2 linked regions of the Halorhodospira halophila SL1 genome follow. The protein of the gene in region 2 interacts with the protein of the main gene of each other region in a pairwise test. Links are inferred from orthologs where the notes say so. Each region holds a gene or a part of one and is shown on either strand. Other genes may lie near its edges. The genes, in order: HHAL_RS05540 and HHAL_RS08300.

Evidence for each region.
Region 1: the proteins of HHAL_RS08300 (region 2) and HHAL_RS05540 interact in binary tests that used the Escherichia coli proteins (3 or more experiments, as listed by UniProt). The link is inferred for Halorhodospira halophila SL1 from one-to-one orthologs.

What each region holds. Positions count from the first base shown.
Region 1 is NC_008789.1:1,173,707-1,187,972, reverse strand. What follows is about bases 4,568-7,997. They hold HHAL_RS05540 (2-oxoglutarate dehydrogenase E1 component), read left to right. Parts: upstream 4,568-4,959; coding sequence 4,960-7,797; downstream 7,798-7,997. Other genes in these bases: odhB (2-oxoglutarate dehydrogenase complex dihydrolipoyllysine-residue succinyltransferase), read left to right, coding at 7,849-7,997; tatC (twin-arginine translocase subunit TatC), read left to right, coding at 4,568-4,873. In the rest of the region: dtd (D-aminoacyl-tRNA deacylase), read left to right, coding at 1-203; imidazoleglycerol-phosphate dehydratase HisB, read left to right, coding at 268-861; imidazole glycerol phosphate synthase subunit HisH, read left to right, coding at 864-1,514; hisA (1-(5-phosphoribosyl)-5-[(5-phosphoribosylamino)methylideneamino]imidazole-4-carboxamide isomerase), read left to right, coding at 1,511-2,251; imidazole glycerol phosphate synthase subunit HisF, read left to right, coding at 2,241-3,005; HHAL_RS05560 (phosphoribosyl-ATP diphosphatase), read left to right, coding at 3,002-3,346; Sec-independent protein translocase subunit TatA, read left to right, coding at 3,391-3,684; Sec-independent protein translocase protein TatB, read left to right, coding at 3,729-4,082; more of tatC, read left to right, coding at 4,079-4,567; more of odhB, read left to right, coding at 7,998-9,138; lpdA (dihydrolipoyl dehydrogenase), read left to right, coding at 9,205-10,626; HHAL_RS12565 (META domain-containing protein), read left to right, coding at 10,727-11,566; HHAL_RS05520 (class I SAM-dependent methyltransferase), read left to right, coding at 11,569-12,216; HHAL_RS05515 (patatin-like phospholipase family protein), read left to right, coding at 12,308-13,276; HHAL_RS05510 (hypothetical protein), read left to right, coding at 13,286-13,555; HHAL_RS05505 (class I SAM-dependent methyltransferase), read right to left, coding at 13,559-14,140; HHAL_RS05500 (ABC transporter ATP-binding protein), read right to left, coding at 14,147-14,266. UniProt on the Escherichia coli protein: E1 component of the 2-oxoglutarate dehydrogenase (OGDH) complex which catalyzes the decarboxylation of 2-oxoglutarate, the first step in the conversion of 2-oxoglutarate to succinyl-CoA and CO(2).
Region 2 is NC_008789.1:1,796,147-1,809,950, forward strand. What follows is about bases 3,979-6,946. They hold HHAL_RS08300 (ATP-binding cassette domain-containing protein), read right to left. Parts: upstream 6,443-6,946; coding sequence 4,514-6,442; downstream 3,979-4,513. Other genes in these bases: HHAL_RS08295 (hypothetical protein), read left to right, coding at 3,979-4,431; HHAL_RS08305 (ATP-binding protein), read left to right, coding at 6,506-6,946. Also shown: HHAL_RS08275 (lipocalin family protein), read right to left, coding at 1-198; HHAL_RS08280 (SDR family oxidoreductase), read left to right, coding at 338-1,852; HHAL_RS08285 (DMT family transporter), read right to left, coding at 1,750-2,685; HHAL_RS08290 (LysR substrate-binding domain-containing protein), read left to right, coding at 2,831-3,700; more of HHAL_RS08295, read left to right, coding at 3,871-3,978; more of HHAL_RS08305, read left to right, coding at 6,947-7,381; carbon storage regulator CsrA, read right to left, coding at 7,691-7,906; HHAL_RS08325 (aspartate kinase), read right to left, coding at 8,032-9,282; alaS (alanine--tRNA ligase), read right to left, coding at 9,354-11,945; recombination regulator RecX, read right to left, coding at 11,950-12,435; recombinase RecA, read right to left, coding at 12,432-13,496; HHAL_RS08345 (CinA family protein), read right to left, coding at 13,677-13,804. UniProt on the Escherichia coli protein: Genetic data indicate it may be involved in ribosome assembly or function.

The sequences.
Region 1 (14,266 bases), 620 kb from region 2 along the record:
GCATGCGACCGAGCTTTGGCCCCGCGGCCGATCCGCAGACCGGCCAGGCGCTGTTCGAGACCTTCCTTGAGGCCCTGCGCGAGCGGGCCACGGGCCCCGTGGCCAGTGGCGTGTTCGGGGCGGACATGCAGGTCGAGTTGGTCAATGACGGCCCGGTGACCTTCTGGCTGGAAGCGCCGCCGAGGCCCGCTGGCCCCGTGTGATATCCTCGGTCGCCCGTCGGGCGGAAGGCCCGTCAACGATTCCAACTGCGAGGGCGTCACGGCCATGGCCAAGCGAACGGCAGAAGTCGAGCGCACCACCGGCGAGACCGCTGTGCGGGTGTGGGTGGATCTCGACGGCGAGGGGGCGGCGGAACTCGATTGTGGGGTCCCGTTCTTTGAGCACATGCTCGCTCAGGTGGCCCGCCACGGTGGCGTGGACCTGCGCGTTCAGGCCAAGGGGGACACCTGGATCGACGACCACCACACCGTCGAGGATGTCGGCATCGCCCTGGGGCAGGCGCTGGCCCGGGCGTGGGGTGATAAGGCCGGTCTGACCCGCTACGGCCACGCCTACGTGCCGCTGGATGAGGCCCTGTCGCGCGCGGTCCTCGACCTCTCGGGGCGGCCCGGACTGGTCTACAACGCCGAGCTGCCGCGGGCGCACGTCGGGCGATTCGATACCGAGCTGGTGGAGGAGTTCTTCCGTGCCCTGACCAGCCACGCCGCCATGACCGCCCACCTGGATGTGCTGCGCGGCCGCAATGCCCATCACATGGTCGAGTGTCTGTTCAAGGCCTTCGGGCGTGCCCTGCGCCAGGCCGTTAGCACGGATGAGCGTGCCGGTGGTCGGGTTCCTTCCACCAAGGGGGCCCTCTAGCCATGAGTCGCGTGGCCATTGTCGATTACGGGATGGGCAACCTGCGCTCGGTCTATCGCGCCCTGGCCCACGCCGCCGGCGGCGAGTCGGGCCTCGAGGTGACCGCCGATCCGGATCAGGTACGGGCCGCCGACCGAGTGGTATTGCCCGGTGTCGGCGCGATCGGCGACTGCATGATCGAACTCAACCGCCTGGGGCTGACCGCCGCGCTGATCGAGGCCGCGCGCAGTCGCCCTTTCCTCGGTATCTGCCTGGGGATGCAGGCGCTGCTGACCTACAGCGAGGAGAGCGGCGGGGTGGATGGCTTGGGCGTCTTGCCGGGGCGTGCCGTGCGTTTCCCGGACGGCGAGCGTGATGGCCGGGGCCGGCCGCTGAAGGTCCCGCACATGGGTTGGAGCCGGGTGCACCGGCCCTGCCGCCATCCGCTGTGGGACGGCATCGAGGACGGCACCTGGTTCTACTTCGTGCACAGCTACTACGTGATCGCTGACGACCCGGGCATCATCGTCGGTCAGGCCGATCACGGGTGCCGTTTCGCCGCCGCCGTCGCCGATGGCCCCTGCTTCGCCGTGCAATTCCATCCGGAGAAGAGCCAGGACGCGGGCCTGCGCCTCTATCGCAACTTCCTCGACTGGGACGGGAGCTGGACGTGATCGTAATCCCCGCCATCGACCTCAAGAACGGCCACTGCGTGCGCCTGCGCCAGGGCCGGATGGACGACGAGACCATTTTCGACGCTGACCCCGTCGCGGTGGCCGGACGCTGGGTGGAGGCCGGCGCCGAGCGCCTCCACCTCGTGGATCTGGACGGCGCTGTGCGGGGCGAGCCGGCCCACGAGCAGACCATCCACGCCATCGCCCGCGCCTACCCCGACACGCCGCTGCAGATCGGCGGCGGCATTCGCAGTCGCGAGACGGCCCTGCGTTATCTGGAAGCCGGCGTGGGTTACGTCATCGTCGGGACCCGGGCGGTGCGCGAGCCGGCCTTCGTCGAAGAGCTCTGTCGCGAGATTCCCGGGCGCGTCTGCGTTGGCCTGGACGCGCGGGGCGGCTACGTGGCCACCGACGGCTGGGAGCAGACCTCCGAGGTGGCCGCCGTGGACTTGGCGCGCCGCTTCGAGGACGCCGGTGTGGCGGCGCTGATCTTCACCGATATCGGTCGGGACGGAATGATGCAGGGGTGCAACGTCGAGGCCACCCGTGAGCTGGCGCGGGCCGTCTCCATCCCGGTGATCGCCTCCGGCGGTGTCAGCAGCCTGGAGGACGTGCGCAGCCTGGCCGGTAGCCCCGAAGGCATCGCCGGGGCGATCGTGGGCCGCGCCATCTATGACGGTGGCCTCGATCTGGCCACCGCGATCCGCACCGCGCAGGAGGTCGGCGATGACCGCTAAGCGCATCATCCCGTGTTTGGACGTCGACGCCGGCCGAGTGGTCAAGGGGGTGCGCTTCGTGGATATTCGCGATGCCGGCGACCCGGTGGAGATCGCCCGGCGCTACGACGCCATGGGGGCCGACGAACTGACGTTTCTCGACATCACGGCCAGCCACGAGGAGCGTGAGACCATCTACGATGTAGTGGAGGCCGTGGCCGGCCAGGTCTTCATCCCGCTGACCGTAGGCGGCGGCGTGCGCAGCGTGGCCGATGTACGTCGCCTGCTCAATGCCGGTGCCGACAAGGTGGCCATCAACACCGCGGCCGTCCATCGCCCCGACTTCGTCCGCGAGGCTGCCGAGCGCTTCGGCTCCCAGTGCATCGTGGTGGCGGTGGACGCCAAGCAGGTGGAGGACGATCCGCCGCGTTGGGAGGTCTTCACCCACGGCGGGCGTAACCCCACTGGGCTCGAGGTGGTCAGCTGGTGTCAGCGCCTGGTGGCGCTGGGGGCCGGCGAGATCCTGCTGACCAGCATGGACCGGGACGGCACCCGCGCCGGGTTCGACCTGGGGCTGACGCGGGCCGTGGCCGATGCGGTCTCCGTCCCGGTGATCGCATCGGGCGGTGTGGGCGAGCTGGAGCACCTGGCTGACGGGGTCGACGACGGGGGCGCCGACGCGGTGCTGGCGGCGAGCATCTTCCATTTCGGCGATCACACCGTCGGCGAGGCCAAGGCGCACATGGCGGAACGGGGGATCGAGGTCCGACGATGAGCAATGCCGCGAGCGAGCGAACGGCAGCCGACACCCTGCGGGCGCTGGCCGAGACCATCGAACAGCGCCGCGGCGCGTCGGCGGATACCTCCTACGTGGCGCGGCTCCATGACAAGGGGCTGGACGCCATCCTCAAGAAGGTCGGCGAGGAGGCCACCGAGGCGGTGATCGCCGCCAAGGGCGGCGAGCGGGAACAGGTCGTTTATGAGACCGCCGATCTGTGGTTCCATACTCTCGTCATGCTCTCGGCCAGCGGTGTCTCGGTCGATGAGGTGCTGGCGGAGCTGGAGCGACGCGTGGGCCGCTCGGGTCTGGACGAAAAGGCGGCCCGCGGCGAGTAGCAACGCACAACAGAAGGCGCCTCAGGGCGTCGGAGGGTGAGGAGATGGGATTCAATATCTGGTCGTTGCTGATCATTCTGCTGATCGTGGCGCTGCTGTTTGGAACCAAGAAGCTGCGCAACATCGGCGGTGACCTGGGTGGCGCCATCCGCGGCTTCAAGGAGTCGATGCGCGAGGGTGAGGAGGAAGAGGCGCAGAAGCGCGCAGACGGTGAGTCCTCGGACGAGCCGGAGCCGCTGGAGCACCAGGACGAGCCCGCCCCCGAGCAGACGACCCAGGCCCGGGAGAGCAGTTCAGCCCGCCAGAGTGCCGAGCACCACGACCGCAGCACCTCGTAAGAGGCGCCGGCGTGCCTCCGTTACCACCCTGACGCAGGATCGCCATGTTCGACCTCGGCTTCTGGGAAGTCCTGATCATCTGCCTGATCGGCTTGCTGGTGCTCGGTCCCGAGCGCATGGCGCGGACCGTGCGTGTGCTCGGCCGCTGGGCCGGCAAGGCGCGCTCCTCGTTCAATGCCACGCGCCGGGAGGTCGAGCGCGAGCTGCGGATCGAGGAGATCCGTAAGGCCGGTGAGTCGGTGCGCCGCGACGTCGAGGAGACCCGTCAGGCGTTCAAGGGTGCCGGGGACGAGGTGGAGCGGGAGACCCGAGAGGCCCGCCGTGCTGCCAGGCTCCGTAAGGCCGAGGAGTCCGAGGGTGGCAAGCCACGGGCTGCCGATAAGGAGCAGGATCAGTGAGCGCCGGCGGTCCCGAGCAGAATCAGGGTGGTGAAGAAAAGCTGCAGGAGGCGCCGCTGCTTAGCCACCTGAAGGAGTTCCGCGATCGCCTGCTGCGCGTCGTGGTGGTGGTCCTCGGCGCGTTCCTGCTCTTCTACCCGTTCCGCGATACCCTCTATCGCTGGATCTCGGGGCCGCTGCAGGAAGTCCTCCCCGAGGGCACCTCGATGATCGCCATCAAGGTGGCCTCGCCCTTCCTGATCCCCATGAAGCTGGCCCTGGTGGCGGCCATCTTCGTCACCGTGCCGTACATCCTTTACCAGCTCTGGGCCTTCGTGGCGCCGGGGCTCTATCGCCACGAGCGGCGGATGATCTGGCCGCTGCTGATCTCCAGCACCGGCTTGTTCTACCTCGGTGCGGCCTTCGCCTACTTTGTGGTCTTCCCGATCGCCTTCCGCTTCTTCGCCCTGGTTTCCCCGGAAGGCGTGCAGATGATGACGGATATCGGCGAATACCTGTCGTTCGTGCTGACCCTGTTCTTCGCCTTTGGTGCGGCCTTTCAGGTGCCCATCGCCACCATTCTGCTGGTGCGCAGTGGCATCTCCACCCGCGAGAGCCTGGCGGCCAAGCGCCCCTACGTGATCGTCGGCGCCTTCGTGGTCGGCATGATGCTCACACCGCCGGATGTCCTCTCGCAGGTGCTGCTGGCTGTGCCGGTGTGGCTGCTTTTCGAGATCGGCATCCTGCTCGCCGGACGAACACAGCCATCCGCGGCCGCCTCACCGGATGGCAGCGGGGGCGATCAAGGTTAGCGCGGGGGTGGCGGGATGGACCCGCAGCGGCACTGCGCCCCCGCGCACGGGTTCTCTCCGTTCGTTCCGAGCCTTAGAGTGGTGGCATGACTGATCGCGGCCTTTTCGAACAGCTTCGCAACACCTCCCACCTGCACGGCGCCAATGCGGCCTTCATCGAGGACCTGTACGAGACGTACCTGGCCGATCCCAGCCGCGTGGACCCGGAGTGGCGGGCCTATTTCCACAGCCTGACCCAGGAGCTCGGCGACGGCGAGGATATCCCGCACAGCCCCATCCGTGCGCGCTTCGAGCAGCACGGGCGGGATAACGGCGGCACGCCGGCGCGGGCCTCCGGCGCAGCCCAGGGCGGGCTAAGCGCTGAGGCTGCCGAGAAGCAGGCGGCGGTGCTGCGGCTGATCAACTCCTACCGCTTCCGTGGCCACCAGGCGGCGGATATCGACCCCCTGGATCTGCGCCCGAAGCCCCCGGTACCGGATCTCGATCCGGCCTTCCACGGGCTGTCGCCCGCCGATCTCGACCAGTCGTTCAACACCGGTTCCCTCTTCGCGCCCACGCAGATGCCGCTGCGCGAGATCATTGCGCAGCTCGAGGAGGTCTACTGCGGGCCTATCGGCTCGGAGTACATGCACATCACGGATACGGCTCAGAAGCGCTGGATCCAGGAGCGGCTCGAGGGGACCGGCTGCCGCCCGCGTCTGGGTGCGGCGCGCAAGAAGGAGATCCTCGAGCGGCTGACCGCTGCCGAGGGCATCGAGAAGTACCTGCACTCCAAGTACGTCGGCCAGAAGCGCTTCTCGCTCGAGGGCGGGGATGCGCTGATCCCCCTGCTCCACGACCTGATCCAGGGTGCCGGGCGTGAGGGTGTCAAGGAGATGGTGCTTGGCATGGCCCACCGGGGCCGCCTCAATGTGCTGATCAACATCATGGGCAAGGACCCGGGCGATTTGTTCGCCGAGTTTGAGGGGCACCAGCCCGACGGCTTGCAGGGCTCCGGCGACGTCAAATACCACATGGGCTTCTCGTCCGACATCCAGACCCCGGGTGGCCCCATGCACGTGGCCCTGGCCTTCAACCCGTCGCACCTGGAGATCGTCAACCCGGTGGTGGAAGGATCCTGCCGGGGGCGCATGCGCCGCCGCCGGGATCCCCAGGGCAAGCAGGTGCTGCCCCTGCTCATCCACGGGGATGCCGCTTTCGCCGGGCAGGGCGTGGTCATGGAGACCTTCCAACTCTCCCAGGCGCGGGGCTTCTATACCGGCGGCACCGTGCATGTGGTGGTCAATAACCAGATCGGGTTCACCACCTCCCATCCGCAGGACACCCGCTCGAGCCACTACTGCACCGAGGTGGCGAAGATCGTTCAGGCGCCGATCTTCCACGTCAACGGCGACGACCCCGAGGCGGTGGCGTTCACCACGGCCCTGGCCCTGGACTACCGCAACACCTTCCGCCGCGACGTGGTCATCGATCTGATCTGCTACCGCCGCCACGGGCACAACGAGGCCGATGAGCCGGCGGCCACGCAGCCGATGATGTACCAGAAGATCCGCAACCAGCCGCCGGTGCGCCAGCGCTACGCCGAGCGACTGGTGCAAGAGGGGATCCTCGGCCCCCGGGAGGCCGAGGAGATGGTCGCCGCCTATCGCGAGGCCCTCGAGAACCGCGAGGTGGTGGCGTCGAACATCCTCACCGGGGTACGCAATGACTACGCGGCGAATTGGGCCCGGTTTGTTGGCGCCGAATGGAACGAGCCGGTGGAGACCGCCGTCGACAAGGAGCGCCTGCGCGGCCTGCAGGGGATCCTCGACGCCCTGCCGGACGGCTTCGAGCTCAATCCGCGGGTGGCCTCGATCATGGAGAGCCGGCGCAAGATGGTCGCCGGGGCGTTGCCGCTGGACTGGGGCTTCGCCGAGACCATGGCCTACGCCACTCTGCTGCAGGATGGGTACCGGGTGCGCCTGACCGGGCAGGACTCCGGGCGTGGTACCTTCTTCCACCGCCACGCCGTTCTGCACAACGCCCGGGATGGCTCGAACTTCGTACCGCTGCAGGACGTCACCACCGAACCCCAGGATTTCGTGGTCATCGATTCGCTCCTCTCCGAGGAGGCCGTGCTCGGTTTCGAGTACGGCTACGCCACCACGGAACCGGATACCCTGACCATCTGGGAGGCGCAGTTCGGCGATTTCACCAACGGAGCGCAGGTGGTCATCGACCAGTTCATCGCCGCGGCCGAGGCCAAGTGGGGGCGGTTGTCGGGCCTGACCATGTTCCTGCCCCACGGCTATGAGGGGCAGGGGCCAGAACACTCCTCCGCTCGCCTGGAGCGCTATCTGCAGCTGTGTGCCGAGTACAACATGCAGGTCTGCGTGCCCACCACGCCGGCGCAGTTCTTCCACATGCTGCGGCGGCAGATGCTGCGCCGCTACCGCAAGCCGCTGGTGGTGCTCACGCCCAAGAGCCTGCTGCGGCATAAGCTGTCGACCTCGGGGCTCGACGACCTGACCGGCGGCCACTTCCACAACATCATCGACGAGGTGGATGATCTGGACCCGGCCGCCTGCCGCCGGGTGGTGCTGTGCGCCGGCAAGGTCTACTACGACCTGCTCGAAGCCCGTCGGCGGGAGAGCCGCAACGATGTCGCCATCATCCGGGTCGAGCAGCTCTACCCGTTCCCGGAGAGGGCACTGCGTATCCTGTTGGCCGAGCGCTACGCGGCGGCCACCGAGGTGGTCTGGTGTCAGGAAGAGCCCAAGAACCAGGGAGCCTGGTACTCCACCAACCACCACCTCTACAACTGCATGGGGCCGGATCAACGGCTGCGCTACGCCGGACGTGCCGCGGCGGCCTCGCCGGCCGTCGGCTACCCCAAGCGCCACCACGATCAGCAGCGGGCGCTGGTCGAGGACGCGCTCGCCTAGCCGGCACGTGGCAACGGAGTCCGCACGAGAACACCAGAGAAGGGGACCTGCATGAGCGTCGAGATCAAGGTTCCAGCGCTGCCCGAGTCCGTCAGTGAGGCGACAGTGGTGGCCTGGCACAAACAGCCCGGGGAGGCGGTGACCCAGGACCAGAACCTGGTCGACCTGGAGACCGATAAGGTTGTCCTGGAGGTCCCGGCCCCCGCCGACGGTGTGCTGGAGGCGATCGACCGGGCCGTGGGCGATACGGTGACGCCGGACGACGTCCTCGGCCGTGTCGAGGCGGGTGCGGCCCCGGCGGCCGAGGTCGCCTCGGCGGCAGCCGCGGGCGGACAGGCGTCGGCGGAGTCGGCCCCGGGGAGCGCCGGTGACGCGGCCTCCGGCGCGGCCCCGCCGGCGGCGGAGGCCCCGGCTCCAGCAGCCAGCCTGGATGGTCTGAGCCCGGCGGTGCGCCGACTGGTCCGCGAGCACGGGCTCGATCCGGCGCAGATCGAATCGTCCAGTGGGGACGGGCGCCTGACCAAGGAGGACGTCCTGCGCCACCTGGAGCGTCGCGCCGAGGCCGAGGCGGCGCCCACAGCGGCTACAGCGCCGCAGAGCGCTCCCGCCGAGGAGTCCGCCGCAGCCGCCCCCCTGGGGGGGCGGCCCGAGCAGCGGGTACCGATGACCCGCCTGCGCCAGCGCATCGCCGAGCGGCTGGTCGAGGCGCAGCAGAACGCGGCCATGCTCACCACCTTCAACGAGGTGAACATGCAGCCGGTGATGGATCTGCGCGCCCGTTACCGCGAGCGCTTCGAAAAGGCCCACGACGTGCGCCTGGGTTTTATGTCGTTCTTCGTCAAGGCGGCGGTGGAGGCCCTCAAGCGCTACCCGGCGGTCAATGCCTCCATCGATGGGCAGGACATCATCTACCACGGGTATTACGACATCGGCATCGCCGTCTCCTCGCCGCGCGGCCTGGTGGTGCCGGTGCTCCGCGATGCCGATCGCCTCTCCTTCGCCGAGATCGAGGCGCAGATCAACGAGCTCGGCAAGCGCGCCCAGCAGGGCAAGCTGAGCATGGACGAGCTCACCGGCGGGACCTTCACCGTTACCAACGGCGGCATCTTCGGCTCGCTGCTCTCCACGCCGATCATCAACCCGCCGCAGAGCGGCATCCTGGGGATGCACAAGATCCAGGAACGGCCGGTGGTCGAAGACGGTGAGATCGTGGTCCGGCCGATGATGTACCTGGCCCACACCTACGACCATCGCCTCATCGACGGCCGGGAAGCCGTGCAGTTCCTGGTGACCATCAAGGACTGCATCGAGGATCCCGCCCGCCTGCTGCTCGAGGTCTAGCGGCGCAGGCCCCTCGTGGGCCGGATGCGTCCGAGCGCACACACAACCACAGAACAGGGTCGCAACATGTCCAATCACTACGATGTCATCGTCATCGGTGCCGGTCCCGCCGGCTACAGCGCTGCCATCCGCTGCGCCCAGCTGGGCATGCGCACCGCCGTGGTCGACGCCTTCGTCTTCAAGGACGGCGAACCCGCCCTGGGCGGGACCTGCCTGAACGTCGGCTGCATCCCCTCCAAGGCGCTGCTCGACAGCTCCGAGCAGTACCACAAGGTCACCCACCAGCTCAGCGCCCACGGCATCACGGCCCAGGGGGTGGAGCTGGATGTCGAGAAGATGATCGCCCGCAAGGATCGGGTGGTGAAGGACCTGACCGGCGGCATCCGCCAGCTGTTCAAGGCCAACAAGATCGAGTGGCTGCACGGCCACGGTCAGCTGGTCGAGGCGAAGACCGTGGAGGTGCGCCGTCCGGATGGCAGCACCGAGCGGCACAGCGCTGACTCCGTGGTGCTGGCCACGGGCTCGCAGAGTGTCGAGCTCGGCGCCGCACCACTGGATCACGAACGCATCGTCAACTCCGATCGGGCCCTGGACTTCACCGAGGTCCCGGAGCGACTCGGTATCATCGGCGCCGGGGTCATCGGCCTGGAGATGGGGTCGGTGTGGAGCCGGCTTGGTTCCGAGGTCGTGCTGCTCGAGGCGCAGGACGAGTTCCTCGGGCCGGTGGACCGCCAGGTGGCGCGCACCGCGCAGAAGGAGTTCAAGAAGCAGGGCCTGGACATCCGCTTGGGCTGCCGGGTGACCGGCACCCGGGTCGATGGCTCGGTCACGGTCTCCTACGAGGACAAGAACGGGAAGCAGGAGCTGGAGGTCGATCGCCTCATCGTCTGCGTCGGCCGTCGCCCGAACACCGACGACCTGTGCTCCAAGGAGGTGGACCTGCTCCTCGATGAGCGCGGCTTCATCAACGTCGACGAGGACTGCAAGACCAACCTGCCGGACGTCTACGCCGTCGGTGACGTGGTCCGCGGCCCGATGCTCGCCCACAAGGGCCAGGAAGAGGGGATCGTGGTGGCCGAACGGATCGCCGGTAAGGGGGGGCACCTCAACTACGAGACCATCCCCTGGGTCATCTACACCGACCCCGAGATCGCCTGGGTGGGCCGGACCGAGGAGCAGCTGAAGAAGGCCGGCATCCCCTACAACACCGGGGTTTTCGGCTTCGCTGCCAATGGTCGGGCCCGCGCCATGGATCAGACGGCGGGGATGGTCAAGCTCATCGCCCACGCCGAGACCGACCGGCTGCTCGGGGCCCATATCATCGGCCCGCAGGCCTCCGAGCTCATTGCCGAGGCCGTGGTGACCATGGAGTTCGCCGGTTCCGCCGAGGACATCGCCCGGACCATCCACGCCCACCCGACGCTCTCCGAGACGGTCCACGAGGCGGCCCTGGCCGTCGGCAAGCGGGCGATCCACAAGGCCAACTGAGCCGGCTCAGGCCCCCGCGCCGCCCCCGCCCGGGGGCGGCCGCCGGTCGGGTCAGCGCCAGCGGCCCCGCTGGGCGACAGTTTTGGGGTATTCTGGAGCCATGACCGCCCTTCGTACCTTCGCTCCCGCCGTTACTGTCTGGCTGATGCTGCTCTTGCTGGCCGCCTGCGCTGCCCCCGAACAGGCGCCGGACGCCGAGGTGGTCCCGGCCCCCGAGGAGACGCCCCCAGCTCCGTCGGCGGAGTCCGCCGAGACGCCGGACACCGCGCCGGAGCCGGCGCCGGGGCTGGGTACCGTCGACCAATCCTTCGTCGCTCGTGGCCAGGAACCTGGCTGGATGCTGCGCATGGACGGGGAGCAGCTGCGTCTGCTGGCCGACTACGGCCAGGTCGAGGTCACCGCCGAGCAACCCGCCCCGGAGACCACGGACGCGGGTCAGCGTTATACCGCCGAGACCGACGACGGTCGGTCGTTGGAGGTGGTGGTCGAGCAGGCGCTGTGCGCCGACTTGGCCACGGGCATGCCGCACCCCTATCGGGTGCACTACCAGCTCGACGGCGAAGGGCACCGTGGCTGCGGCGGCGATCCCCACGCGTTGCTGACCGACGGCGGGTGGCAGATCGTCGCCGTCGACGGCCAGTCCCCCGAGACGGTGGTGACCCTGAGCTTCGATTGCGAGGGAAGGGTGCACGGGCAGGCGCCGTGCAATCGTTACCTGGGCGGCTACCGGCTCACCGGCGAGCGGATCGTATTCAGTGGCCTGGCCGCCACCCGCATGGCCTGCAGTGATGCCGACCTGACCGAGGCCGAGCAGCGCTATCTCGGCGTGCTGGCGGATGTCCATTTCCTCTACATGCCCGACGAGGACCGTCTGCGGTTGATGACCGCCGACGGGAGGCGCCTTGAGGCGATCCGCACGGGGGCCGAGGGGGCGCCGTGAGCATGCGTCCGTGTCCCCTCTGTACCGATGCGGCACGGTTGTTCCACCGCGCCGAGCGGGACTACTACCGGTGCCCGAGTTGTGCCCTGGTTCATGTGCCGCCGGATCAGCACCTGTCCACGCCGGACGAGAAGGCGGTCTACGACCAGCACCAGAATGCGGTGGACGATCCGGGGTATCGGCGTTTCCTGGCCCGGGTTGCCGATCCGCTGATGGCGACGGTGCCGCCGCCGGCGCAGTTGCTCGACTTCGGCTGTGGCCACGGCCCGGCCCTGGCGGCGATGTTCCGGGAGGCGGGGTACCGGACCGCCGTCTACGACCCCTTCTACTACCCCGACCCGGCGCCGCTGCGCGAACGCTATGAGCTGGTCACCGCCACCGAGGTGGTCGAGCACCTGGCCGAGCCGGCCGCCGAGCTCGACGGCCTCTGGGGGTGTCTGCGCCCCGGGGGATGGCTGGGCATCATGACCAAGCGGCAGCCGCCCGCTGAGGCGTTCCCGACCTGGCACTATCTGCGCGACCCCACACACGTGGCCTTCTACGCCGAGGCGACCTTCCACTGGCTCGCCCGGCGCTGGGGGGCGCAGCTGTACCTGCCGCGCAGTGATGTGGCCCTACTGCACCGCCCGGCCGGCGCGGCGTCGCCGTGACGACAGCGGCATCCGGACTTGCTATGTTCAGAGGGTGCCCTGCAGCAGCACCCGGTATCACGCCCCCACGCCCCCGAGTCGAGGATCCGAAGTGACACGAGACCTGCCCGATCGCCCGCGACGGCATACCCTGAAGATGATGGTCAGCGCATCCATGTTGCCGCTGGTGGGGATGTCGGCGGCCCCCCTCTCCGGTGCCCGGGCCGCCGAAGGGGAGGGCGGGCCGCGTATTGGCCTGGCGCTGGGCAGTGGCGGGGCCCGCGGCCTGTCCCACCTGCTGGTCTTCGAGGCCCTCGAGGAACTCGGTGTGCGGCCGCACCGGATCAGTGGCTGCAGCATCGGCGCCATCATGGGCGCGCTCTACGCGGCCGGCCTGAGCGCCGAAGAGATCCGCGCGGGGATCGACGAACTCGTCGCCGATCAGGACGAGAACTGGCTGCGGACCCTGATGGGCGGCAAGTGGCGACAGTGGCTGGACTTCGTGCAGCCGTCCGGGCGCGACGGCGGGCTGGTAGAGTCCGACGCCTTTATCGCTCACCTGCGTAAAAAGACCGGTGTATCGCGCTTCGGTGAACTCGAGATCCCGCTGCAGGTGGTGGCCACCGACTACTGGGAGCGTGAGGCGGTGGTCTTCGACGCCGGGGCGCTCTGGCCAGCGGTGCAGGCGAGCATGGCGATGCCCGGGCTGTTCAGCCCGGTGTCCTACCGCGACCGCGTGCTGGTGGATGGCGGGCTGACCAATCCGGTGCCCTTCGATCTGCTTAGCGAGGATTGTGATGTGGTCGTGGCGGTGAACGTGCTCGGCAGTCGCGAGGAGGGCGGGGGCGAAACCCTGAACAATCCCGCCTATCTGGACAACATCTTCAACACCTTCCAGATCATGCAGTACTCGATCCTGCAAGAGAAGAGACGGCGCGAGGCGCCGGATATTCTCATCAGCCCGGAGATCCGCGATATCCGCGTGCTCGACTTCCACAAGGTGGACACCATCCTCGAGCAGGCGCAGTCCGAGGTCGATGCCCTGCAAGACGAGCTGCGCGAGCTGCTCGACCAGTGGTGATGCGGGCCGATGGTTGAACTGTTCGACACCGGCCGGATCATCGACGCCATCCTGCTGCTGATGGTCCTCGAGGGGGCGCTCCTCTATCTGGTTTACCGGCGTAGCGGGTGGGGGCTGGCCCCGGGGACCCTGGTGACCACGCTGGCGGCGGGTGGCTTTCTGCTGCTGGCGCTGCGCGCGGCGCTGACCGATGCCGCCTGGTACTGGGTCTCGGCGTGGCTGCTGGCGGGGTTGGCGGCGCACCTGGCCGATCTGTGGCAGCGGCTGCGCCCGCAGTGATGGCTACACCTTATAAGCGGCGAAGCAGCGCATGACCCCGCGGGCCTGGCGCGAGGCGTCGTCGATCCGGAACCCCGCCGCTCGGACGGCCGCTTCGGTATCGCGGTTCAAGTGGCAGCCGCCGCTCAGCGTGGTCCAGGCCGGCTGGATGCGATCCTGGATCCGGCCCGCCAGCCCCGGAGAGCGGACATGCTCGAGCATGCGCAGCACCCCGTCGCCGTCGAGGACCCGACGGATCTCCGCCAGCCCCGCCGCCACGTCCCCCACGCTGCAGAAGCTCAGGCTGGTGGTGACGGTGTCGAAGTGGCCCGCCGGGAAGGGCAGCGCCTCGGCGCGACCCACGCACAGCGGGGCCTGCGGCGCCCTGCGCCGGGCCCGGCGCAGGGCTGCGGCGTCCGGATCGATGCCCCAGACCGTGGTCCCTGCCGGGTACAGTGGCAGTGTCCGCCCGGTCCCGCACCCCACCTCCAGGACCCGACCCCGGGCCCCGTCGACCAGCGCCTGGCGCCAGCGACCCATGCCCAGGCGCTCGCAGACGGCCATGCCGGTGTCATAGAGCCACGGGATACGCTCGACGCCACGCATCGGGGCCTACTCGCGCAGCCAGCAGGCGGCGCGGTGCTCCGGGTGGGGCCGGAAGTCCGGGGGCGGCGGGTCCAGCTCGCAGCGGTTGACCATGGCGTACGGACAGCGTGGATGGTAGCGGCAGCC
Region 2 (13,804 bases):
GCTCCAGTACTCCGCGCTGACATCGGTCAGCCCGCGCTCAAAGCGATGATCGAGGCGCTTGACTGAATACCACTCGCCCATATAACGATCCGCGTCGAACCCCTCCACGGGGTCGACCCCCGAGGGCGCCCCGGTGCAACCCGCGAGCATCAGCCCTCCCGCGGTGGCCAGAAGCGCCACCCGGATGCCCGGGAACATCCTCGCTGCGCCTGTCATCGATCCCCCTCTACCCGACTCTCTGCGAGTCATGGTGTCACAGGTCCGAATCAACCCATGAACTTCTCGCCCCGATCAGCCATCCTACTGCATAGTAGTTCACACGCAGGGGACGACCCGGATGATGGATCAAGACCACCCCAACCCCGACGCCGCAGCGAGCGAGTCACCCCTGTTCGCGGTCTTCGGCGCAAGCGGGTACATCGGCTCGCACCTGGTCCCCGAACTGCTCGGCGCCGGCTGTCGGGTCAGGGCCGTCGCGCGCAACCGGGAGGTCCTGGAGGCCCGCGGCTGGGAGGGGGCCGAGCTGGCCGCAGCGGACGCTCTGAAACCGGAGACCCTGGTGCCTGCCCTCCGGGGGGCCGACGTGGCCTACTACCTGGTCCACTCCATGGGGGCCGGCAAGACCTTCGGCACGCTGGACGTCGAGGCAGCCCGCAACTTCGCGGCCGCCGCCGCCGAGGCCGGAGTGCGCCGCATCGTCTACCTCGGCGGGCTCGTGCCCGAGTCGGCCCGCTCGGCGCACATCCTCTCTCGCCGCCAGACCGGCGACACCCTGCGAGAAGGCTCGGTGCCGGTTACCGAGCTGCGCGCCGGGATCATCGTCGGCCCAGGGTCGGCGGCATTCGAGATCATGCGCGACCTGGTGCTCCATCTTCCGGTGATGGTTACCCCGCGCTGGGTCTTTGCCGAATCCCCGCCCATCGCGCTCCAGGATCTATTGGAGTACCTGCGCCGGGCCCCGCAATGCGGGGAAACCGCCGGGGCGATCTTCGATGTGGCCGGACCGGAACACCTGACCTACGCCCAGATGATGCGCATCCTCGCCGAGGAGGCCGGGCGGCGCCCACCCACGGTGATCCCGGTCCCCCTGCTGACTCCGAAGCTCTCTTCATACTGGCTCCGCCTGGTCACTGCAGTCCCCACGCCCATCGCACGGGCACTCATCGAAGGCCTGCGTGAGGACTACCGGGCCGATGACAGCCAGATTCGCCACCTGGTACCGCAGCAGCTACGCGATTTCCGCAGCGCCGTACAGGACGTATTCCGCGCCGAGCGCGAGCAGACCGTGGCCGCGCGCTGGACCGAAGGCGCCTTTATGTTCCGCAACTACCGGATCGACTACAGCTACTACGCCAAGAAGGCCCAGGGGTCGGCGATCACCACCGCCGACCCCCAAACCGTCTGGCCGGTTGTCACCGCCATCGGCGGCGACAGCCGCTACTACTATGCCAATGCGCTGTGGAAGATCCGCGAAACCTTGGACTGGATGGTCGGCGGCCCGGGGAGGAATTACGGCCGCCGCCACCCCACAGAGCTTCGGGTAGGTGATGTGGTCGACTCCTGGCGGGTCATCGGGCTAGAGCCCGAACGCCGGCTCACCCTCTGGTTCGGTATGCGGGCCCCCGGCTCCGGCGTGCTGGAGATCGAACTCACACCGCAAGCCGAGGGCGGGACCAAGATCACGGTTGCCAACCACTGGCACCCGGCCGGGGTCTGGGGCCTCCTTTACTGGTACGCCCTGGCCCCGGCTCACTCCCTGATATTCTCGGGGCTGGCCCGGTCCATCGCCCGGCGGGCTGAGGCATCCTCGACCGCATCCGGATCTCGCTCGGCGGCGCCGGACTCGGACTGAGCCTCGGCACTCTGGGCCAGCAGCGCGCCGCCCACCACGGCCAGGCCCGCAACCAGCAGGGCGAGCTCCGGCTCGGTGAAACCGGTGAGGACCAGCACCACGGCGGAGATCACCGGCACCATGTAGGTCAGGACACCCAGCAACCCGGTGGGCCCCTTACGCAGGGCAAACCCCCAGGTCATAAAGGCGATGCCGTAGGGCCCGACCCCGATCAGCGCAGCCGCCAACCAGTCCGTACTCTGGGGCGTACCGACGCTCTCGCCGAACAGCACGGCGAGCACCACGGCGATCACTGCGGCCTGTGCAAACATGCGTGCGTAGCCGCGGAACGGGATCGTACCCGCCTGGGTCAGATAGACCGAGAACGCCGCCCAGGCACAGCCACTGATCACCCCAAAGACGTAGGCCACCAGCGGCGTCTCGGCCCCGGCAGGCGCGTCGCCGAGGATCAGCGGCGCCACACCGATGAACGCCACCCCCATCCCGAGAAGCACCCGCAGCTGCACCCCGCACCCGGCGAGCCAGTTGGCGACGAGCACGAAGACGACCGGCCACAGGTACGTCACCAGCGTCACCCGCGCCGGCTCTCCCCAGGCCAGAGCGGCAAAGTAGAGGTACAGCGCTGCCACAAGCGAGAGCACGCCGCCGAGCCAATAGCTCAGATCCGGGTCCGGCATTCGACTGTGGGGCTCGCGCACAAAAATTGCCGAGCACCAGGCGACAGCGGCGGCCGCCGCGAGGGCCACCACCGTCGTCATCATGGCCGGCAACTCGGTAAGTTGGCGCAATAGCGGCAGACTGCCCCATAGGCTTACCGAGAAAATGCCAGCCACAAGACCCGAAAGCAGCGCACGATTCAGCAACGCATAACCTCCTCTAACCTTTTGATGGGCCTGAACGGGCTGCGTAATATAGGGACCATCCCGCGATCTTCCAAACGAATCTTCGTAATCATCCGATCATGTATCTCGATAGCCTATGAAGACACGCATCCTCGACCTGACGCTCCTGCAGACCTTCGTCACGGTGGTCGAACAAGGCGGCTTCACAGCCGCCGGCGAGCAGCTCCACCTTGCCCAATCCACTGTCAGCGCGCACATTACGCGGCTCGAGGAAATGGCCGGACACCGGTTGCTGCGCCGCGATCAGCGCCGTCTAGCGACAACCACCAAGGGCGAGCGACTCCTTGCCCACGCCCGCCGGCTGTTGCAGCAAAATGCCCTCGCCTGGCAAGAACTCCAGGAAGAGCGACTGGGGGGGCGGGTGCGACTGGGGATCCCGGACGACTACATCATGTTCTTGCCTGAGAGCTTGAGCGACTTCGAGGCCCGCTACCCTGGCATCGAACTCGAGGTCAGCGGCGGCCTTAGCGTCGAACTGATCGAACAGGTCCAGTCGGGGCAGCTCGACCTGGCCGTGGTCACGCGCCAGCCCAAGAGCCCGGGGGGCGAAGTGCTGCGCCGCGAGCCTCTGATCTGGGCAGCTGCAGCCGACTACGCTGCCGAGGAACGCGACCCGCTACCCCTCGCCCTCTCCCGACAGGGCGTGTGCACCTTCCGGGAGCAGGCCGTGGAGGCCCTCGAGGCAGCCGATTTCCCGTGGCGCATTGCCTACACCAGCACCAGCCTGGCCGGGCTGCGCGCGGCAGTGCGCTCCGGGCTGGCCGTGACCGTTCTAACGCCGTCCATGCTTGACCCGGATCTGCGTACACTCGGACCCGAGAGCGGGTTGCCGGAATTGCCCAGCATCGAGCTGGCGCTCCACCGCGGGGCCGGGCGGCCCAGCGAACCGGCCCGCCAGCTGTTCAACACACTCCAGGAGCGGCTGGGCAACGTCAGCCACGGGTAACCAGCGCGGCCCAAGAATCCGATATCCTGGACGCAGAAAAATACCCTGACTGCTTGCAGCCACAGACACCGGCGAGTAGGTTAATGCCGCGCTGCTAGCGGATTGCTCCGCGCGAAGCCCCGGGCGCCCTCGCCCCACGCACCGGAGCGGACAACGGAAAGGATTGGCTTATGAAACGCAACGAAGAGATTATTGAAGCGCTACGAACCTACACCAATCGCCGGATCCCACTGCTCTGGGGCAGCGTTCTGGCGATCCTCCTGGTAGCGCACCTGGTCACTGCCTACCTGGTGGAGCAGTTCTGGAGCGAGCACCTTGCGGTCACCCCGTGGGTCGCCATCGCCGCGGTGCTGATCGGCATCAGTTTCTTCCTCTACGAGAAGATCGGCGGCAAACTCCGCGCCGCGGAGTTCGAGTTCCAGCGTACAGCCCTGGGTTATTGGGACTACGAGCGCGGCTACCAGCAGTGCGAGGGCATCCGACAGGCGGCACTGCTGGGGTTTCTCGGCACCGCCATCCTCTACTGCGGGTTCGTCTTCGGCCAGGTGTGCGCCACTGCAGACGACGCCAGCCGCAAGGTGCTGACGGACCTCGCGCCAGGCAAGCAGATCGAGCTGCTGTCCAACCCCGAGCAGCTCACGGTCTTGGGCATCGGCGCGGCACTGATCGTCGGCGCGCTGATCTGGATCCACCGGATCCGGGAGCAGATCCGCAGCGATCTGAGCGCCTGAAGCGCTGGGCACCCCGGCCGGGCGGGCGCCCAGCGCCCGGCCGGCTTCACCGTCCCAACGACGCCGCCCGCACTCCTCTCGGCTACTGCCCCGCAGCCTGGGCTGCCTCCACCGCCTCCTCGGCCTGGACCCACTGAACCTCCAGTGCATCACGCTCGCGCTGCAGACGGCCCTGCTCCTGTAGCAGTCCGGTCAGCTCCTCATGGTCTCCGCTGTAGAGCTCCGTATCGGCGAGTTGCGCCTCCAGGCGCGCCAACGCCTGATCGCACGCCTCGATCTGCTCGAGCAGGTCCTGGGCGCGCTCACGCAGCGGCCTGAGCGCCGCTCGCTGCTGAGCCTGGCGACGCCGCTCCGCCTTGCGGTGCTCCGCCGTACGGACGGGCTCGGACGCTGGGCCCTGCGTGACGTCACCACCGCCACGCCCACTCGCCCCCTCCGCTCGACGGCGCTCGACCAGCCAACGGTGGTAGTCATCCAGGTCACCGTCGAACTCACGAACGGCGCCATCGGCAACCAGCCAATAGCGCTCCACGGTCGCCGCCAACAGACTGCGGTCGTGGGACACCACCACCACCGCTCCCGCAAACCCCTGCAAGGCCCGGGTGAGCGCATGACGCATCTCCAGATCCAGGTGGTTCGTCGGCTCATCGAGGAGCAACAGATTCGGTTGCTGCCAGACCAGCAGCGCCAACACCAGCCGGGCCTTCTCCCCACCGGAGAGCCGGGCGACCGGCTCGGTGGCCTGATCACCCATGAAGGCGAAACCACCCAGGAAATCGCGCAGCCGCTGCCGCGACGCCTCCGGCGCCAGGCGCTGGAGGTGCTCCAGGGGGCTGCTTGACAGGTCTAGCTGCTCAAGCTGGTGCTGGGCAAAGTAGCCGACCCGCAGACCCGACGCCTGCGCAAGCTCCCCAGCCAGCGGGACCAAATCCCCAGCCAGGGCCCGCACCAGGGTCGACTTGCCGGCGCCATTGGGGCCCAGCAGGCCGACACGGTCCTCTTTCGCCAGACCTAGGGTAACGCCGCGGAGTACCGGATCCGTGGCATAACCCAGGTCCACCCGATCCAGGGTCATCAGCGGGTTGGCGACCGCAGGCGAGCCGGTAAAGTCGAACTGAAAGGGTGAGTCTGCATGCGCCGGGGCGACCCGCTCCATGCGCTCAAGCGCCTTGATCCGGCTCTGCGCCGCCCGGGCCTTGCTCGCCTTCGCCCGGAACCGATCGATGAACCGCTGCATGTGCGCGATCTCGCGCTGCTGCTTCTCGTAGAGTGCCTGCTGCCGGGCCAGGCGCTCTGCACGCTGGCGCTCGAAATCGCTGTAGCCACCCCTATAGAGGGTCAGTTGCCGCTGCTCGATGTGCAGCACTTCGTCGACGACTCGGTCGAGCAACACCCGGTCGTGGGAGATCACCAACAGGGTGCCGGCGTAGCCCCGCAGCCACTGCTCCAGCCAGAGGACGGCCTCGAGATCGAGGTGGTTGGTCGGCTCGTCCAGCAGCAACAGATCCGATGGCGTCATCAACGCCTGAGCCAGACTGAGACGCACCCGCCAACCACCGGAGAATGCCGACACCGGCCGCCGGGAGTCGGCGGGCTCAAACCCCAGGCCGTGCAGCAGCTCCTCGGCCCGCGCCGGCGCGCTGTACCCGTCCGCGGCCTCAAACCGGGCGTGGGCGGAGGCGATCCGATGCCCATCCCCGGACCGCTCCGCGGCCGCCACTTCCTGTTCGGCCGCCCGCAGGGCGCCATCGCCATCGAGGACAAAGTCCAGCGCTGACTGCTCCAGGGCTGGCGTCTCCTGGGCCATCCAGGCAATCCGCCAGCCATCGGGCCACTCGGCCGCGCCACGATCGGTGGCCAGCTCGCCGCGGAGCAGGGCCAGGAGACTGCTCTTGCCCGAGCCGTTCGCACCGATCAGCCCGACCTTGTGGCCCGGATAGATGGTCGCGCTCGCCCCCTCCAAGAGGGGATCAGCACCACGCCGCAGGGTGATATCGTTGAAATGAATCATAGCCACCATCGTAACAACTGGGTCCGAGGGGACGGGCTCAACGCCAACGAAGAAGGGAGGGCCATGGACCGCCTCGAACAGTTTCTGGATCGTGCCGAGCAGCTCCTCGAGCGCATTGAGCCGCTATTACCGCCCGGCGACCCGACCCCGGACTGGAATGCCGCCACGGCGTTCCGGTGGCGCCACCGCGCCGGCAGCGGATGGCTGGAACCCATCGGCGCCTCCCCGCAGGTGCCGTTCCAGCAGCTGCGCGGCATCGACCGCCAGAAGGAGACCCTCATCCGCAACACCCGGCAGCACCTGGCCGGACTGCCGGCGAACAATGCCCTGCTCTGGGGCGCCCGCGGCACCGGCAAGTCGTCACTGATCCAGGCCCTGCACACGGCCTACGCCGAGCAGGGACTGCGCCTGGTCGAGATCGAACCGGAGCACCTGATCGACCTGCCCGACCTGCTGTCGCTGCTTGCCCGGCGTCCCGAGCGGTTCATCGTCTTCTGCGACGACCTCTCCTTTGACGCCAGCGATCAACAGTACCGGGCACTCAAGGCCGTCCTAGACGGCTCCCTGACCAGTCGCACTGACAATGCCCTGCTCTACGCCACCTCCAACCGCCGCCACCTGATCCCCGAGCAGATGGCAGACAACCGGCAGGCCCACTTCAGCGAAGGCGAGCTGCATCACGGCGACGGCGTCGAAGAACGCATCTCGCTGTCCGAACGCTTCGGGATTCGCCTGTCGTTCCACCCCTTCGCCCAGGAGCGCTACCTGGAGATCGTGCGCGGCTGGATCGAGTATCTCGGTGGATCGGATGGCGACAGCGAGTCCGTCCGCCAGGCGGCGCTAGCCTTCGCCCTGGACCGGGGCTCGCGCAGCGGACGGGTGGCCTGGCAGTTCGCCCGGGACTGGGTCGGGCGGCAGGCGCTGGACGAGTCACTGTGACGCACACAAAAAAGCCCGGCCTTAGGCCGGGCTTTCGAGTCTGGCGCGCCGGGGAGGATTCGAACCCCCAACCTTCTGATCCGTAGTCAGATGCTCTATCCAGTTGAGCTACCGGCGCTATAAAGCGCTTTATTTTGCCGTTTAACGCGTTTTGCGTCAACCCTTGTTCTGGCGGAGAGAGAGGGATTCGAACCCTCGAAGGGCTTTCGCCCTTACTCCCTTAGCAGGGGAGCGCCTTCAGCCACTCGGCCATCTCTCCGTTAAGGTGCGTACCTTAAGGGATAGACCCCCTCCGAGTAAACCCTCGAGCTACTGCGGATCCGCACCCTGCCCGGGCGCCGCCTCCGGGACGTCACCGTCCTTCTCATGCCGGATCCGCTCATAGATCTCTTCGCGGTGCACGGAGACATCCCGCGGGGCATTCACGCCGATCCGTACCTGGTTACCCTTGACCCCGAGCACCGTGACACTGACGTCGTCACCGATCATCAGCGTCTCGCCCACTCTCCTCGTGAGTATCAGCATCGAACTTTACTCCTTGATTATGCCACCGCCACCGGCGCCTTTTGAGCGGGCGGCCGCTTCGCCCTTCGGAGCGACCCGACTCCTGAAGCACCCTCAGGCCTGATCCCCAAAGGGCGGAAACTGCGCTACTCGTCGGAGAGACCCTCAAGCTCGGCCACGGGCTGTACATCCAACTCGAAGGCCTTGTGCAAGGCGCGCACGCCAAGCTCCAAGTATTTCTCTTCGACAACCACCGAGATCTTAATCTCCGAAGTCGAGATCATTTGAATGTTGATCCCCTCGTTGGACAACGCACGGAACATGGTGTTCGCCACGCCGGCGTGGGAACGCATCCCGACCCCGACCAGGGAGAGCTTGACAATCTTGTCGTCGCCATAGACTTCCCGGGCTCCGAGTTGCTCAGCGTTGTCCCGGACCAGATCCAGGGTGGCCTGATAATCGCGCTTGTGGACCGTAAAGGTGAAATCCGTCAGCCCCTGCTGGCTGATGTTCTGGATGATCATGTCCACTTCGATGTTCGCCTCGGCAACCGCCCCGAGGATCTTGGCCGCGATCCCTGGCGTGTCCGGCACACCGATGACGGAGATCTTCGCCTCGTCGCGGTTGAACGCAATACCGGAAATCAGCGGCTCTTCCATTCCTTCTTCCTCGTAGGTGATGAGCGTTCCAGGCCCTTCTTCGAAGCTAGACAGCACCCGCAGGGGCACGCGGTACTTGCCGGCAAACTCTACCGCCCGGATCTGCAGGACCTTGGAGCCCAGACTGGAGAGTTCCAGCATCTCGTCGACCGTTATACGGTCCAACCGCCTCGCCTCGGGTACGACGCGCGGGTCGGTGGTGTAGACCCCATCCACGTCGGTATAAATCTGGCACTCGCTCGCTTCCAGTGCGGCTGCCAGCGCCACGGCCGTAGTATCGGAACCACCACGGCCCAGCGTGGTGAGCGCGCCTTCCTCGTCGACACCCTGAAAGCCCGCAACCACCACGACACGTCCCCGCTGCAGATCCTCTTGCAACGGCTCGGCATCGATATCGAGGATTCGCGCCCTGCTGAATGAACTATCGGTCAGAATCCGCACCTGCGCACCGGTGTAGCAGCGCGCGGGGCAATCGATCTGCTCCAGCGCCATCGTAAGCAGCGCGATGGTGACCTGCTCACCGGTGGACAACAGGACATCCACCTCGCGTGCTGGCGGATTTGGGTGAATCGACTCGGCAAGCTCAACCAGGCGATTGGTCTCGCCGCTCATAGCGGAGACGACCACGACCACATCGTCTCCGGCCTCACGACTTGCCTTGACCTGCTCGGCCACTGCCTGGATGCGCTCGGTCGTCCCGACCGATGTCCCACCGAATTTTTTGACTACCAGCCCCATGGGCATTCCTCAGCTAGCAGGGGCGTCTCAGCCTCCTATTGAAAGCATGCTAGGATGAGTATGAGACGCCATTAAGTCAAGTTATCCTTAATCCAAGCTTCGACTGAAGCCAACGCATCATTGACGTGGCTTGGGTCTTTACCCCCTGCCTGGGCGAAGTCCGCCCGCCCTCCGCCGCGCCCCCCAACCTGGGCGGCGACATGATTGACCAGATCGCCGGCGGCCAATCGATCGGTCAGATCCTTGGTTACACCCGCTACCAGCTGGACCTTTTCGCCCTGAACCGCCGCCAGCACGATCACGCCACTGCCGAGTTGGTTCTTGAGCTGATCCAGGGTATCCCGCAACCCCTTGCCACCCCCTTCAACGCAGGTGGCCAAGAAGCGGACACCGGCAACCTCACCGGCATCATCCAACAGCGAACGCCCGGCCTGCGTAGCGAGCTTCTGCTTGAGGCGCTCAATCTCTTTCTCCTGCTCGCGGGTGCGCTCGCTGAGCTGCTCGACCTTCATCACCAGGTTGTCCGGCCCGACACGCAGGAGATCTGCCAACCGATTCAACCGCCCTTCCGCCTCTTGGACCCAGCCGATGGCCCGCTCACCAGTGATCGCTTCGATGCGCCGCACGCCGCCGGCCACACCCGTCTCGTCGATGATTTTGAACAACCCGATGTCCCCAGTCCGGGCGGCGTGGGTGCCACCACAGAGCTCCTGGGAATAGTCCCCCAGGGAGATCACCCGCACCGTATCCCCGTACTTCTCGCCGAACAACGCCATAGCTCCGACCTGGACTGCTTCTTCGTAGGCCATGTGCGCCGCCTCGACGGGGTGATTGGTGAGGATCTCCTGATTCACGCGCGCCTCGATCCGTTCCAGGTCTTCCCGCGACGGCGCCTCGTAGTGGGAGAAGTCGAAACGCAGGCGATCCGGCGCCACCAGGGATCCCTTCTGCTGAACATGATCCCCCAGGATCTCGCGCAGCGCGGCGTGCAGCAGGTGCGTGGCGGAGTGGTTGCGGACCGTTGCCTCGCGGGTGCCACGATCCACCCGCGCGGTAACCTGATCGCCGACACCCAGCTCGCCCGATTCCAGACGCCCCAGGTGACCATGGGCCTCGCCCTGCTTCACGGTGTCCGCTACCCGGAAGCGTAGACCGTTGGCGAGGATTTCGCCGCGATCGCCCACCTGACCACCCGACTCGGCGTAGAACGGAGTCCGGTCGAGGACCACCATCCCCTCTTCGCCGGGCTGCAACCGCTGTACCGAGCGGCCGTCCTGATACAGCCCGATCACCGAGCCGACATCCTCGAGGGTCTCGTAGCCGGTGAAGCGGCTCTCGCCCGCGTCAACCACTTCCTCACGCGCCCCGCCAAACCGGCTAGCCGCGCGCGCGCGCTCCCGTTGCTCGGCCATGCGCGCCTCGAAGCCCTGATAGTCCACCTCAAGGTTGCGCTCGCGGGCGATATCCGCGGTCAGGTCCACCGGGAAGCCATGGGTATCGTAGAGCTTGAACACCACCTCGCCATCGATCACCCCGCTGTCGTTCCCGCCGAGGTACTCGTCAAGCAGCGCGAGTCCGTCTTCCAGCGTCTCGCGGAACCGCTTCTCCTCCTGGAAGAGGATCTTTTCGACGAATTCACGGCGGTCACGCAGCTCCGGGAATGCCTCGCCCATGACCGCATCGAGCGGATCGACCAGGCGGTAGAAGAACGGCTCATCGATGCCCAACTGATATCCGTGGCGTACCGCCCGCCGGATGATCCGGCGCAACACGTACCCGCGCCCCTCCGTCGAGGGCAACACCCCATCAACGATCAGGAACGAACAAGCGCGGATATGGTCGGCAACTACCTTGAGCGAGGGCTTGCGCCGATCGCTGACCCCGGCGATCTCGCCGGCGGCATCGATCAGCGGGGTGAACAGGTCCGTCTCGAAATTGTCGTGGACGCCCTGCAGGACCGCGGCCAGGCGCTCCAGGCCCATCCCGGTGTCGATGGAAGGACTCGGCAGCGGGTTCAGGTTGCCCTCGGCATCGCGGTCGTACTGCATGAACACCAGGTTCCAGACCTCGATGTACCGGTCACCATCCTCTTCATCGGAACCCGGCGGCCCGCCCGGCACCTCGGGACCGTGGTCGTAGAAGACCTCCGAGCACGGCCCGCACGGCCCGGTATCCCCCATGGACCAGAAATTGTCGTGGGCACCGATCCGGCGGAACCGCGCCGGATCCACGCCAATCTCTTCCAGCCAGATCTGCGCGGCCTCGTCGTCATCCTCGTAGACCGTCACCCAGAGCCGTTCGGGCGGAAGCTCCACCACCTCGGTCAAGAACGACCAGGCGTAGCGGATGGCATCCCGCTTGAAGTAGTCGCCGAAAGAGAAGTTGCCCAGCATCTCGAAGAAGGTGTGGTGCCGGGCCGTGTAGCCGACGTTCTCCAGGTCGTTGTGCTTACCGCCGGCGCGCACGCAGCGCTGGCTACTGGTGGCCCGCTGGTAGCCGCGCTGCTCCCGCCCCAGGAAGACCTCTTTGAACGGGACCATCCCGGCGTTGGTAAAGAGCAGCGTCGGGTCGTTGGCCGGCACCAACGGCGAACTCGGCACGACCTCGTGCCCCCGCTCCCTGAAGAAGTCCAGGAAGGCGGCGCGCAACTGCGCCGATGTCATGTTCTCACCCATACGGGCCCCTTTCGTCGTCTTCGTCCGCGGCGGCCGCAGCCGCGCGCACCTGATCCGCTGTGAACCCTCGCCGCTGCAGGAATTGTGCCTGCCGCAGCGCCTCTCGCCGATCCGCCGGCACGCCCGCGCCGAAGCGGCGCTCACGGACCGCACGGGCCTGTGCCAGCCAGTCGACTTCGGCGTCCTCCAGTACCTCGTCGATCACTCCGTCCGCCACGCCGCGCTGACGCAGCTCCTGGGCGATGCGCACCGGTCCCTGGCCGCGCTCCACGCGACTGCGCACAAAGACCTCCGCGAACCGCCCTTCATCCAGCAGCCCCTCCTCGGCCAGTGCCTCGAGCACCGGGTGCACATACCCGGGGTCGTGGCCACGCCGGGCCAGCTTCTGAGCCAGCTCACGCCGCGTGTGCTCGCGCCGGGCCAACAAACGCAGGGCGGCATCACGTACCGCCTCGGATGCCGCCCCGGCCTCGCTCATGACCCCTTGCCGGACTTCTGCTCGGTGTCGGAGGCGGCATCCTCGGTCGGTTCGGCTTCCGGCAAGGCGGTACCCAAGACCTTCTCGCGGATGCGAGCCTCGATATCCGCGGCGATCTGCGGGTTGTTGCGCAGGAACTGCCGCGCATTGTCCTTACCCTGCCCGATCCGGTCCCCGTTGTAGCTGTACCAGGCACCGGATTTATCCACAAAGCCCTGGGCCACGCCCATATCGATGATCTCGCCCTCGCGGGAAATGCCCTCTCCGTAGAGGATCTCGAACTCCGCCTGCTTGAACGGCGGCGCCATCTTGTTCTTGACCACCTTGACCCGGGTTTCGTTGCCGAGGACCTCGTCGCCCTTCTTGATGGCACCGAGGCGGCGGATGTCCATCCGCACCGAGGAGTAGAACTTCAGCGCATTGCCGCCGGTGGTGGTCTCCGGACTGCCAAACATCACGCCGATCTTCATGCGGATCTGGTTGATGAACACCACCAGGGTATTGGAGCGCTGGATGCTGCCGGTGAGCTTGCGCAGCGCCTGGGACATCAGCCGCGCCTGCAGGCCAACGTGCGAATCACCCATCTCGCCCTCGATCTCGGCCTTGGGCGTCAGGGCAGCCACCGAGTCGACCACCACCACATCGAGCCCGCCCGAGCGGACGAGCATGTCGGCGATCTCCAGCGCCTGCTCGCCGGTATCCGGCTGGGAGACGAGCAGGTCGTTGATATCGACCCCGACCGCCTCGGCGTAATCCGGGTCCAGGGCGTGCTCGGCATCGACGAACGCCGCTGCCCCACCCGCCTTCTGCGCCTCGGCGATGATGTGCAGGGTCAGGGTCGTCTTCCCGGACGACTCCGGCCCGTAGATCTCCACCACCCGTCCCCGCGGCAGGCCACCAATACCCAACGCCACGTCCAGGGCCAGGGACCCGGTGGAGATGCTCTTGACATCGCCACGTACGGCACGAGCATCGCCCATGCGCATCACGGCGCCCTTGCCAAACTGCTTCTCGATCTGTCCCAACGCGGCGCCAAGCGCCTTTTTGCGATCGTCGTCCATTGCGGTTCCACCTCGTCGCATGATTGCCCTCTAATGACGGGCTCCGGCGCCTTTTCGACCCGGTCTGCGTCCCTGCCACCGGCCCGCCGCCAAGCTCGCGGATTATTCCACAACCCAACCGAGTCTTTCACCCGGCACTGTCGAACGATTCTAACAGCCTGCGGGAAGAGCTTGCCGCCGTCACGCCCCCGGACAACGATCCAGTACCCCGTTCAGCGCCTCGGCCACGCTCGCCCGACGCACGGTATCCCGGTCGCCCGCGAACCGACACGGCCGCGCATCGACCCCGGCCGGCGACCCCCAGGCGA